2 regions of the Virgibacillus sp. M23 genome follow, and region 1 is predicted to be linked to the other one. Evidence: a T-box and tRNA genes for the amino acid it is inferred to sense, from the RefSeq annotation. Region 1 holds a T-box; the other holds one or more tRNA genes.

Evidence for each region. The T-box of region 1 lies ahead of ileS (isoleucine--tRNA ligase). A T-box ahead of a tRNA ligase gene usually reads a tRNA of that ligase, here a tRNA-Ile.
Region 2: it has a tRNA-Ile gene. The T-box ahead of ileS (isoleucine--tRNA ligase) is inferred to sense a tRNA for this amino acid. The anticodon was not compared.

What each region holds. Positions count from the first base shown of each region.
Region 1 covers NZ_JAWDHA010000015.1:1,325-8,037, forward strand. Annotated here, with positions in the region: gene ileS (isoleucine--tRNA ligase) at 1-1,612, opposite strand, end outside; T-box leader at 1,653-1,871, opposite strand; gene RVS70_RS08125 (DivIVA domain-containing protein) at 1,939-2,442, opposite strand; gene RVS70_RS08130 (RNA-binding protein) at 2,542-3,318, opposite strand; gene RVS70_RS08135 (YggT family protein) at 3,330-3,596, opposite strand; gene RVS70_RS08140 (cell division protein SepF) at 3,604-4,035, opposite strand; gene RVS70_RS08145 (YggS family pyridoxal phosphate-dependent enzyme) at 4,045-4,713, opposite strand; gene pgeF (peptidoglycan editing factor PgeF) at 4,741-5,550, opposite strand; gene RVS70_RS08155 (YlmC/YmxH family sporulation protein) at 5,608-5,886, opposite strand; gene sigG (RNA polymerase sporulation sigma factor SigG) at 6,370-6,713, opposite strand, start outside.
Region 2 covers NZ_JAWDHA010000001.1:163,851-170,563, reverse strand. Annotated here, with positions in the region: gene RVS70_RS00890 (peptidoglycan D,D-transpeptidase FtsI family protein) at 1-183, opposite strand, end outside; gene RVS70_RS00885 (MFS transporter) at 262-1,533, opposite strand; gene RVS70_RS00880 (superoxide dismutase) at 1,728-2,339, opposite strand; tRNA gene RVS70_RS00875 (tRNA-Phe) at 2,516-2,591, opposite strand; tRNA gene RVS70_RS00870 (tRNA-Ser) at 2,613-2,705, opposite strand; tRNA gene RVS70_RS00865 (tRNA-Ile) at 2,717-2,793, opposite strand; tRNA gene RVS70_RS00860 (tRNA-His) at 2,815-2,890, opposite strand; tRNA gene RVS70_RS00855 (tRNA-Met) at 2,924-3,000, opposite strand; tRNA gene RVS70_RS00850 (tRNA-Asn) at 3,005-3,079, opposite strand; gene RVS70_RS00845 (Na/Pi cotransporter family protein) at 3,654-5,279, opposite strand; gene RVS70_RS00840 (NfeD family protein) at 5,897-6,529, opposite strand; gene RVS70_RS00835 (hypothetical protein) at 6,607-6,713, shown strand, end outside.

The DNA.
Region 1 (6,713 bases):
ATACCGCTTCATGTGAAGATCCAGAATCAAACCATACATCCATAATATCCGTTTCTTTGGTAAACATATTGTTTGGGCTGTGCTCCGAGGTAAAGCCTTTAGGTAGTAAATCATTTGCTTTCCACTCGAACCAAATATTAGATCCATGCTCCTTAAATAAATCAGACACATGACTAATTGTTTCATCTGTAATGATTGGTGTTTTATCCTCTGCATAAAATACTGGGATTGGCACACCCCATGTTCGCTGACGTGAAATACACCAATCTTCCCTATCTCGCACCATATTATATAATCTTGTTTCTCCCCATTGTGGATACCAATTGATAGCTTTGATTTCATCTAATATCGTATGACGAAAGTCCTTAATCGAAGCAAACCACTGTGACGTTGCACGGAATATCGTTGGTTTCTTCGTACGCCAATCATGTGGATAGGAATGCGTTATAAATGCGAGCTTTAACAATGCACCGGCTTCGTCTAATTTTTCTGTAATTACTTTATTTGCTTTATCATAAAACAGACCTTCAAAGCCAGGAGCTTCATCGGTAAATACACCTTTTTCATCTACTGGGCAAAGTGCATCCATACCGTAACTTCTAGCTACGTAAAAGTCATCTTCACCATGTCCAGGTGCTGTATGAACACAACCTGTACCAGCTTCTGTTGTTACATGTTCTCCAAGCATTACTAATGATTCACGATCATAGAAAGGGTGTTTAGCGACAACCTTATCCGCTTCTTCTCCTTTAAAGGTTTGAATTACTTCTGGATTGTTCCATTCTAACGCCTCTGTCACTGCTTCTAAAAGAGCGTGAGCAATGACAAACTTATCATCATTTACTGCAACTACAGCATATTCTAATTCAGGGTGGATACTTATTCCAAGATTAGCTGGGATCGTCCAAGGTGTTGTCGTCCAGATAATAAATTTGACGTCAGATTCCAATAAGCCTCTACCATCCGTTACTTCAAATGAAACGTAGATGGAAGGAGATCGTTTATCATGGTATTCAATTTCGGCTTCGGCCAAAGCGGATTCTGAAGAAGGAGACCAATACACTGGCTTTAATCCTTTATATATATAGCCTTTCTTCGCCATTTCTCCAAATACTTTTATTTGCGCGGCCTCATAATCCTTTGTCAACGTAATATATGGATTGTCCCAATCGGCACGTACACCTAGCTTTTTAAATTGCTCCCGCTGGTTATCTACTTGTCCAAGTGCGTATTCAGCACAAAGTTTTCGAAATTCAGCAATACTTAATTCTTTACGTTTCACTTTCTTATTTTTTGTCAGTGCTGTTTCAATTGGTAAACCATGTGTATCCCATCCTGGAACATATGGTACATGATATCCTGTCATCGATTTATAACGAGTAATAAAATCCTTTAAAATTTTATTTAATGCGTGACCAATATGCAAATCTCCGTTTGCATATGGAGGGCCATCATGAAGAATAAATAATGGTTTCCCCTTTGTTCTTTCTAAGCTCTTTTTATATAGGTCCTTTTCCTCCCATTCTGACTGGCGAATAGGCTCTTTATTTGGTAAGTTTCCACGCATCGGAAATGCAGTTTTTGGCATTAATAATGTTTCTTTATAGTCCATTTATGCTCCTCCTTCTAAATTAAAAAATCCCCTCTATCCCAAAAGGGACGAGAAGACTCGCGGTACCACCCTTATAAATTTGACTAACTGTCAAATTCACTCGAAATTCGTAACGTGAATGATCCCGTTCATTACTAATTCATTTCATAATGAAAGCTCAAGAGTGATTTTCTAAAAGTATTACTGTGTTGGGCTCCCACCATACCCCAACTCGCTATTCAGTAACTCACCTTTATACTAGCTCTATCCTTGCTTAATTTATTCAACTAATGATTCATAGACCTCTGTGTAAGAATTATATGTAAAATAGCGACTAGCGTCAAGGCTTATGATTCATTCTCTGCTAATTCTAGGTCTTCACCTATTTCCGCATCAAATAACTGTTCCCAATCATCAGTACCTATCATGTCCAACTGAGCTTCAACCAACATTTTTAAACGTGTACGAAAGACTTTGGCCTGTTTTTTTAACTCTTCTACATCCATTGAAATACGACGAGACTTGCTTAGAGCTTCGTTAATAATGCGGTCAGCATTTTTTTCTGCCTCTTTAATTATTAATTTGGATTCTTTTGTAGCATTGCCTTTTAGCTCTTCGGCAGTTTCCTGCGCGATAAGAATTGATTTATTTAGGGTTTCTTCGATATTCGTAAAGTGACCAAGCTTCTCATTTAAGTGATCTACTTGCTCCTTTAAATCCTTTTTCTCACGTATAACCATTTCATAATCTTTAATTACCTGATCAAGAAATTCGTTTACCTCATCTTCATCATATCCGCGAAAACTTCTAGTGAATTCTTTATTATGAATATCCAATGGTGATAATGGCACAACAGCCACCTCCTATTAAAGTTGTTTCACAAAACGTACTATCCCCATCTTACACTTTTATTCGACAAAAGGTAGCTAATTCCTGCATATTTAACAAAATTATTTCAAGATTGCAGTAGTTACCTTAATTTTATCTTTTTTTGTTTTCCCCCTAATTTGTACCACTTTACTCCTTCCCTTACCTCTTAGTGATAATAGATCACCTTCCTGTAAGAGAAACTTTACATCTTCGATGACTTTAAAATTCACCTTGACATGTGACTTATTAATGTAAGATACCGCATCTTTTCTTGAAATCCGGTAGATTTCTTTAACAAGTGTATCAAGTCGTAAGGAGGAGACGGTGCAATCTGATTCCTCCCAGTTCATTTGTTTCCGTTTAAATTCTGATAACGGCATTTCTTCCAACGTTATTTTTGTTGTTTTGATGGATAATAAATTAGTCTTCACATATGAAGCTATTTCATCTGCAACGACGATTTGGATCAGGCCATTGTCCACGTAAATATCTCCAAGCTTTTTTCGTTTAATACCTAAAGATAGAAATGCGCCCATTATGTCGCTGTGTGTCACATTTACAAATTTAGATTGATAACTAGCTTGTAATAATGTTAATTGAAAATCATCAGCTTGTATTGTGTCATAAAAGGGGGCAATTACTACCCGTTTCCGCTCCACATATGGATTTCCTCCATGATAGGCTAGTTTTACTTCATCGCCTTTGGAACCAATAAGCATGTCCATGATCTGCTGTTCACGAGGGTCAAGAAAATCTGTTAACCGTTGCTGAAAGGATCGCTCCACTTGTTCCTTCCATGACATGACCTGATCAATAAAGGGCTCCTCATCTTTCCTAAAATGCTGGTAGATCTCCATTGTTTAACCCTTTAAAAAACAAACATCTGGAAGAATTGTAATAACCCCATTCTTGCTAAATACAAGACAAAAATGGCGACGATTGGTGATAGGTCGATCATGCCGATCGGAGGAATAAACTTACGAAATTGCTCTAAATACGGTTCACATACTTTTGCTAATATTTGTCCGAATGAAGATTCCCTTGCACCTGGAAACCACGACATAAAAATATATATAATTAACGCATAACTGTATATAACAAAAGCAGTATCTAATAATCGATAAAGTCCAAACATTTATTTGCTACCATCCTTTTTCATATTCATCTTCCATAAAAGCGTCTGTAATCGTACCAGACACATTGACATTATCAGGTGTACAGAGGAATGTTTGTGCACCCAGCTTTTGTATATCGCCATTTACAGCATATACTGTCCCACTTAAAAAGTCGACGATGCGTTTCGCCTGATGATTGTCCACGCGTTGTAGATTAATAACGACTGCTCGGCGATTAACGATATTGTCGGCTATTTCCTGGGCTTCATTGTATGTCCTAGGTTCACATAGTACAACTTTAGAAGTTGGATTTTGCATACTAGTAAGATTAACGACATTTTGATTTTTATCTTTCGGTTGTGGTCTAGGATCATTTTCTAGTTCATCAACATCAACATATTCATATTCATACTCATCTTCCATTGTGAAATAGTTTTTAATTTTGTTCTTTAAGCTCATTTTGTCACCTCACCCTACTAATTTTGTACCAATTCGGATATGTGTTGCACCCTCTTCAATTGCTATTTCATAATCATTACTCATGCCCATAGAAAGATACTGACAAGGCGCATGCGTATAATTTTCACGTTGTACGTTTGACCTTATATCAGCTAATCTACGGAAAATCATTCGTAGTTTTTCTTTATCATCAATGTGAGGAGCCATTGTCATCAAACCAACTACATACACGTTAGGATAGTTTGCTAAGTCCTCTATAAATGGAATAACTTGGTCTGGATCAATACCATGTTTCGATTCTTCGCCGCTTACATTTACTTGAATAAAGCAGTTCACTGGATCAGTTGCACGTTTATTTATTTCTTTCGCTAACGATAATCTATCCAGCGAATGCAAAAAATCAACTTGATTAATAATTTCTTTTACTTTCCTAGATTGCAGTGTACCAATAAAGTGCCAGGTCCCTTTGTCTTTTAAAAGATTATACTTCTCTTGGAAGCCCTCAAGTCGATTTTCACCGATATTCGTGATGCCAGCTAGTATCGTTTCCTCTGTTCGCTCTATTGTAACATATTTCGTCACACCAATTATGGTGATGTCCTCCAGATTTCGATTACGCTTCAAACATGCTTGTCTTATTTTTTGCTGTATTGCTGTTAAATTTTGTGCTACATCCATTATTTCCAATTCTCCTCCCTCGTATAATCATGATGAAAAGCCAATAAAGCCTAACATTCTACCAGTTCTCCCATGATCTCTGCGGTGTGAGAAAAATAAGTCATTCTCTCGAAACGTGCAATAATTTGTTACATCTATATTATTACGTAATACCCCAGCTTGTAAAAGAATATCTATATTTAATTGTTTTAAATCAAGTAAATATCGATTTATACCAGTTGGTAGAACTGAACTTTGTCTATGTGATAATGGAATCCTATCGATAACCTTTTGCTCTACTTCGTAAAACTGCTTTGTTATGCAAGGGCCGATAGCCACTAACAAGTCGCTCACATTTACCCCATGATTGGCTAGGGTATTGACCATATCATCAGCTATCCCACTAACAGTACCTTTCCACCCTGCGTGTGCAATACCAATATAAGAAGTAATTGGGTCGAAGAAAAATAATGGAACACAATCTGCAAAAAATCCAGTACATAAAATCCCTGAAGTATTTGTAATTAATCCGTCTGTATCTTTAATTGCCGTATCATATTCGGTTGCACCTTTACCTTTGTCATTTTCAGTGACAGCATGTATGCGTGTTTGATGGATTTGCTCTCCACTAACCCAATTATTTAATGGAATCCTTACATGATTAGCAATTATTTCTCTATTTTTTATTACATTTTCTGTACTATCATTAACATGTAACCCACCATTTAAGGATGCGTATGGTTGCCTACTTACTCCACCATGTTTTGTGGTAAATCCAACTTTTAATTTTTCATTTCGTTTTTGCCATTTTTCGATATGTAATATGGAATCATTGTGCTTGATAAAGGGCTCTGACAATCTAACTACCTCCCACGTTCACTGCTTGTTTCATTTTACCACAAAATCTGCTGTTTTTTATTTTCTTTCCTGAATAAATGGTTCATTATATAATTTCGGCTTTTCGACATCTTTTACGAGGATAACATCCGATCCAATTCGAACAATTTGATTCCAATGGATAACAAGTTCTTCTGCCTTACCAAATAATCCACTTTTCTTATCCCTCGGAATGATTACAATTGCAAGAATTCTACCATTTGTTGTATCAATTTCTAAGTCATTGATATGTCCCAGTTTTCGACCATTGTCAATAATGATTACTTCTTTAATTTGTAGTTCAGATAATTTTATCACTTTTATTCACCTCACCCTTACTCTATATATATGCATAACTTTTGTGATCTTTCATGGAACAATAAATTTACAAGATATCTTTGCGATTAGTTATACAAGAATGCTTGCGTTGGAAGTTATAGATACTTATGACACGAACTCGTCAAAATTTGCAGGAGATTCGTTGTTTACTTCAAACAGGTTCGTAGCGACTAGAGCGAGTCAACGGAGATAAAGGAATCACTGTGAGCTTGTGAGCCGATGATGACTTAGATTAGGGTGATTCATGAAGTCGCATCGTTCCCTGGGCACTGAAGCTGGAAGCGGCTCAACACGCCCATATTTATCCAGATTGGCTAACACTTATAATTTCCTTAAATTACCAGAATAAAAAAGCTTGTAGACATTCTCTACAAGCTGAAAGTGTAGAAACACCTATAGCGTTTCTACACTCTGAGGGAACAGATCCGTAATCTTCCCTTGACTATCTTAATAGCCTTTCATTTATTCAAACATCTGTTTATTCATTTGTTTAATCGCTGCTTTTTCCAAACGAGAAACCTGCGCCTGGGAAATTCCAATTTCATCTGCAACTTCCATCTGTGTTTTTCCTTGGAAGAATCGTTTGTTTAGTATCATTTTTTCACGATCGTTTAATTGATGCATCCCCTCTTTTAAAGATAATTTATCAAGCCAGGTAGAATCCTTATCCTTATCATCACTTATTTGATCCATTACATAGATCGGATCACCGCCATCATTGTAAATTGGTTCGAATAAGGAAACCGGATCCTGTATAGCATCCAATGCAAAAACAATATCTGAATGGGGAATACCCATTTCTTCTG
Region 2 (6,713 bases), on a different contig from region 1:
AACGGGTATCTTTGTTGTATCCTTTACCGTTCGATCAATTTCTTCCTGAAAAGCTTCACCGTTTAAAATCTGTACAACTCCTAATTGTAAAATAAGCACTGTAAACATTAGAAACACAACAAAAAACAATATGTTAATTCGGAAGGGAAGTTGCGTTTTTTTCTTTTTTTTCTTATTCCCCATTATCTCTCCCCCATACGAAATTAGATTTATTTTAAACCTTATTCATTATATCATTTATCCCTCTTTATTTTCATCCATTTATCTATTTTTTTCGTCTGTTAATTGCTCTTTAATTAATACTTCTTTTTTTGGCTTACTTCCTAAGTAGATGTTCTTGACGGATAAATAGATAAAAATATGCCCAGCACCAAAAACGGCTAATATATATGGGATTGCCTTTTCAGCTGGAAAAATAGAAACAGCAATTAAAAAAACAGAAATGGAAGTAATTCTTCCGATATTGACAAACATTTCTCTGACAACGATATACTCCACACGTAACTCTTTTGCCTTCCATGCTTTTCCTATTACATCATAGGTTAAAGAGACATATGGTATGGTAATGATTGGGTAAGCGATCCCAATGCAAATTGCATATATAATTAGCTGTGCATAGCTAATCTCAAAAATAATAATTGTAATAGAGAAATACAGGATAAGACTCCCGATAAGGATAGCTTTTTTTCTCATGGAAGGCTTGATAACTTTCGTCCCAATAAAATAAAAAACAAAGGATAAGCCAGAGAACACTAGATTGAACATCCCTAATGAAAATTCACTTTGTGTAATCAAAAACACCCATATGGAGATAACAAAGGCAAATATCCCTTCTCTTAATCCTTGAAAAATATGTGCATTCAATATACGATTCCAATTTTTGTTATGTGATCGTTCAGCTAATACCCGTCGAAAATAAAAGCTTCCTTCTGCCTTTCTCCTTGCCAAAAAGAAACTACAGATAACTGCGCAAATGAACAAAATAAAAGAAATCGTAAAAATTGTTGTATATCCGATATTTGCTTCCAAATTAGCAATAATAGTCCCAGCTAATAACGGTCCAATCATTCCACCAAAGGATTGAAGCACTCCTAAAAATCCATTAAAAAAGTCCCTAGTCTCTGGCTCAGTAATCTCAAATGTAAGTACATTAAATGCTAGCCAATAGAAACCATAACCAATACCAAGAAGACTACCTAGCATAAAATTATAGTACGATGCTTTTTCAGCAATAATTAATACACTCAAAAAAAAGAGAGATAAAAAAATTACCCCTAAACGTAATACAATAACTCGATCCACTTTCTTAGCTAATTTTCCAGCCACAATAAACGTCAATGGTTGAAAAATATAAATGGCTAAATTATATACAGCAATGGTTATATAATCCCCTGATTGCTTCCACAAGTATATATTTACAAATGTATTGGATAAAAATATCCCTAAAGAATATAGTCCACCAATAACAAGTAAAAACAATAAATCCTTATCAATGTCTAATTTCCCCTGATAAAGTGATAGGCTTTTTCGCATATTCCATACTCCTTTTCAAGTCATTAATAGTTTGAACAAATGAGTAACAGATATGCAAAGAAGCCTTAATTAAAGATAAGGATATAACAATCTATTCATAAGCTTACATTCATCATTTCTTGACAATTATAGATAAAAAAAGGCATATGAAGGAATCGAATCCCCCACATGCCTTTTCTATTGAATTATTTTTGTTATTTCGCTTCATTATAGTTTTTCGTTACTTGATCCCAATTAATAACATTCCAGAAAGCTGAAATGTAATCTGGGCGTTTATTTTGATATTTAAGATAGTAAGCGTGCTCCCAAACATCAAGACCTAATAAAGGTTTTTTCCCTTCCATTATCGGCGAGTCTTGATTAGGTGTACTCATTATTTCTAATTCTTCATTATTTAAAACTAACCATGCCCAACCTGATCCGAAGCGTCCTGCTGCAGCATTAGCAAATTCTTCTTTGAATTTATCAAAGCTGCCAAACTTTTCATTAATTTTATCAGCAAGCTCACCAGTTGGTTCGCCACCACCATTAGGTGATAATACTTTCCAGAACAGACTATGGTTTGCATGGCCGCCACCATTATTACGTACGGCAGTCCGCGCGCTTTCCGGAATAGCATCTAGATTACTTATTAGCTCTTCAACAGATTTATTCTGAAGATCAGCATGTCCTTCTAAAGCACCGTTTAGTTTCGTTACATACGTATTATGATGCTTTGTATGGTGAATGTTCATGGTTTCTTTATCAATAGTAGGTTCTAGTGCATCGTAAGCATAAGGTAGTTCAGGTAATTCAAATTTTGCCATTATAACTTCCTCCTAATAAAATTATTTTATTAAAAAGGATCGAATATTCACCCTTTTAAAGCAAGATTATCAAAGCTACTATACTGATGCAAATTATATGCATGCATTTTTTTACCAAATTATAAAAAGCGTTATTTTCTTGAGAAAATAAAAAAACAAGCCACCGCTTGTTTGAATGGTGGCTCGGGACGGAATCGAACCGCCGACACAGGGATTTTCAGTCCCTTGCTCTACCGACTGAGCTACCGAGCCTAAATCTACTCTAAATATGTATGGAGGAGGTAGAGGGATTCGAACCCCCGCGGGCTGTTACACCCCTGGCGGTTTTCAAGACCGCTCCCTTCAGCCAGACTTGGGTATACCTCCAAATAATTTTATGGTGGACCCTGCAGGACTCGAACCTGCGACCGATCGGTTATGAGCCGATAGCTCTGACCAACTGAGCTAAGGGTCCTTCTCATTTTAAAATTGTTTATGGGGCGACCGGTGGGGATCGAACCCACGAATGCCGGAGCCACAATCCGGTGCGTTAACCACTTCGCCACGACCGCCATGCTTCAGATTTCAGATTAATTGTTATATTATGGTGGCGGCGGAGGGGATCGAACCCCCGACCTCACGGGTATGAACCGTACGCTCTCGCCAGCTGAGCTACACCGCCAAATTGGCTCCACAGGTAGGATTCGAACCTACGACCGATCGGTTAACAGCCGATAGCTCTACCACTGAGCTACTGTGGAATGTTATCGTGACTACCTTCAACGAATTATAGCGACAAGATATAATTTACCATGTTCAACAACATCTGTCAATATTTTTTTCAAAAAATCATAATCGCAATTTCTTATGTATGTATCGCTGTTAAAACGACAATATTTACTATAGCATCTTATCAAAGGTTTTTCAATACAAAATTTAAAGTTAGAAAATTTTAATTTTAATTCCTTTATTAATTAGTAAATACTACCTTATAACTTGTAAAGTAACTCCTGTGTTTGTGTGAGCAGACGTAACGCTGAGTCACCTCTTGAAAACCATACTACAGGGGCCGGAAGTCACCCGTTTTTCTACAGAATTTTCCTAACAGAACTTCACGAAATAACTCCCCTTCACTTAACTCACCATGGATAAGTGAACGGCTTTCTTCAAGTTCCGGTTGAATAATGCTTGTTCACACAGATTTTCTTTTCCGCAAACGACAATGACGTAGCTCTTGCAGTTCATTTGAATTTGAGATAGCTAACTTCTACTTAGTATAAAAAACAACTGTCAGAAAGCATTTCCGACAGTTGTTAAACTAAACATACGTTATTATTATTCACCTAATACTTCTTCAGCAATGTTAACCGCATGGTCTCCAATTCGCTCTAAATTGCTAATGATATCAACAAAAACAATTCCAGCTGATCCAGTACATTTACCTTCATTCATACGAATGATATGTTTCTTTCGGAAATTCCTTTCCATTTTATCAATTTTATCTTCTTTTTGAATCACAGCTAGTGCCTCTTCTCTGTCCATACTTTGGAGAGATTCAACGGCTTGTTTTACTGTTGACGTTGTTAATTCAAACATTTCATTTAGATCTTCCTGAGCATGATTGGTTAATTGAACTTTATTAGACATTTTATAATCAATTAATTCGACAATATTTTCAAAATGATCGCCTATTCTTTCGATATCTCGAACGGAGTCAAGGAGTGCGGAATGTTTCGCACTTTCTATTTCCGTAAGTGATTCTGCCGATAGTTCTACAAGATAATCTGTTATTTTTCGGTCCAGATTATTTAAAGCCCCTTCTATTTGCATAGCCATTTCGGAATGCTTAGAAAGTTGTGTATTTAAATATTTATTTGTTTCTTCTAAGCCTTTATAAGCATATTCACCCATGCGAATCACTTCTGCTTTCGCCTGATCTAATGCCAAGGTCGATGATTGCTGAATAAATATCGGATCTAAGTGTTGTGGTTTATACTCTACAATTGTATCTTCACCTGGAATAATCCTAGTAACTAACCAAGCTAAAGCGCCTATAAATGGAAATTGAATGATCGTATTTGTAATATTAAAGGTCCCATGAGCAAACGCAATTGTCATCTCCGGGTTCAAGTTAAACTGTCCTTGTAAAAACGTAACAATTTGCGTAAAAACTCCAAGTAGGAGTAAAAAGATGGTAGCTCCAACTAAATTAAAGATTACATGAGTATACGCTGCTCGTTTTGCAGCAACAGTTGCACCTAGAGATGCTAGCACTGCAGTTATTGTCGTTCCTAAGTTATCTCCAAAAAGAACGGGTATGGCTGCCTTTAGTTCTATTGCTCCTTCAGCAAATAGACCTTGTAAAATACCTATTGTGGCACTTGAACTCTGTACAACAACGGTAAAGACAGTACCGATAACTACACCAAGAACTGGGTTTTCACTCATATTAACGGTTAATTCATGAAATGCTTCTAGTGTACGCAATGGCTTCATACCACTACTCATTAATTCTAATCCAAAGAATAATGCACCAAATCCAAAGATTGCTTGTCCAACTGCATTAACTTTCTGACTTTTAAAGAAAAATAATAGAAAACACCCTACAGCAATGATCGGTAGCGCATAAGCACCAATATCAATACCTATTATAAATGCAGTAACTGTTGTACCTATATTAGCACCCATAATTACACCAATTGCTTGTCTTAACGTCATAAAGCCTGCGTTTACTAGACCGACTGTTAAGACAGTAGTACCAGAGCTACTTTGAATTAAAACCGTAACGATAATACCAGCTAATACCCCCATAAATGGGTTACTTGTAAAGCGATCCAGTATATCTCTAAGACGATCCCCTGCTGACTTTTGTAACCCTTCTCCCATAAACTTTATACCAAGAAGGAAAATACCCAGTCCGCCGATAAATTCAAATATCAGTTTTTGAACATCAATTTCCAAAATTTATACCTACCCTTCCATTCATGTTGAATCTTGTCACACCATACCAATATTAATTATATATAAACTTTTTGTAAAGGTTTAAAAGGTATATTTAACATTAAATTTACATTCAGCTACATTTAATAGATCTTTTTAGTATTTACTACTTCATGCTTTCCATGCGATGAACAAATAAACAAAAAGAACACAAGCGCTAGCGCCCGATTAGAAACGTAGCGACTGGAGCGAGTTAATGGAGATAAAGAAATCACGGTGAGCTTGCGAGTCGATGATGACTTAGCTTAGGGCGATTCGTGAATTCGCCTCGTTTCTGGGCGCTGGAGCTCGACGCGGCTCATCACGCACATCTTTTGGACTTTGGCTTGTTTGGGAGCCTTGTCCGTCTACAGAGCCTTGGTATCAGATTTCTGTTCGTCGAGCCAAGATTTTGATACACGCTTCCTTCAGCCTTCACCTCACGATAAACACCTTTGCGGTTCTCTAGTGGTTGGTTGATGTGTACCCTCACAGCGGACTTTCACCACCTAGATAGTCGCCATGCCTGGCGCACAAATAAAAAAGATAATCTTTCTAAGATTATCTAAAATCTTGTCGATTATCTTCACGTTCAGCAACTAACCATTTATTATTTCAACTAAAATTTTCGTTCCGTCGACTTGAACTACTTTTACTTTTGTATCTTTACTAATCCACTGACCATTTGACACAGCACTATAGTCCTTTTGTTCAATGCGAATCGTTCCTACCGGTCGTAAATCGTTTAGTGTTACTCCCACTTTATTTAAAAGTTGTTCATAGCTTTGATTCATGGAATTATAGCCTGCTTCCTTCGTAAGTTGATCTGTTAAGGTTAATTTATTCCACATATCTCTTCTTTTAAATACCTTTAAGAAAAAGAATGAAGCTCCGCCACCTAGCAGTACACCAAGCACAGCATATAAACCAGAAGCTAAATTAGGCGCAGGCAACGCTACTGCTGTTAACATACAAGCTAATCCAATCGTAGCAAGTGTTCCATCATTTAATAATTTTCCATCAATAATGATAAGTAATAATCCTACAAAATAAATAATAAGCATAATAATGAACGAGCCTGTTTCAACATAGGCACCAAAATATACCGTAATAAAACCTATACCTAATAACGCAAAAATTCCACGCATATTAACAAGCACTTCGCCAATTAAAAACAAGGTAGCAAAACCAGTAATAATGATTCCAATCCATTCCAAATCAAAAACACTCAAAAAAACTCCCCCTCTCTCCTATAGTACGTATATACGTAAAACAGCAATGATTTGTTTCATAATAAGGAGTAGATCTGATGAATTTCCTAAAAAAAGCAGCCATTTGGTTTATTATTTTCTTGTTTCTTTCAAGCGTTTATAAGGATATTTCAAATGTACAGACAACACCGTTCCAAGAAAAAGA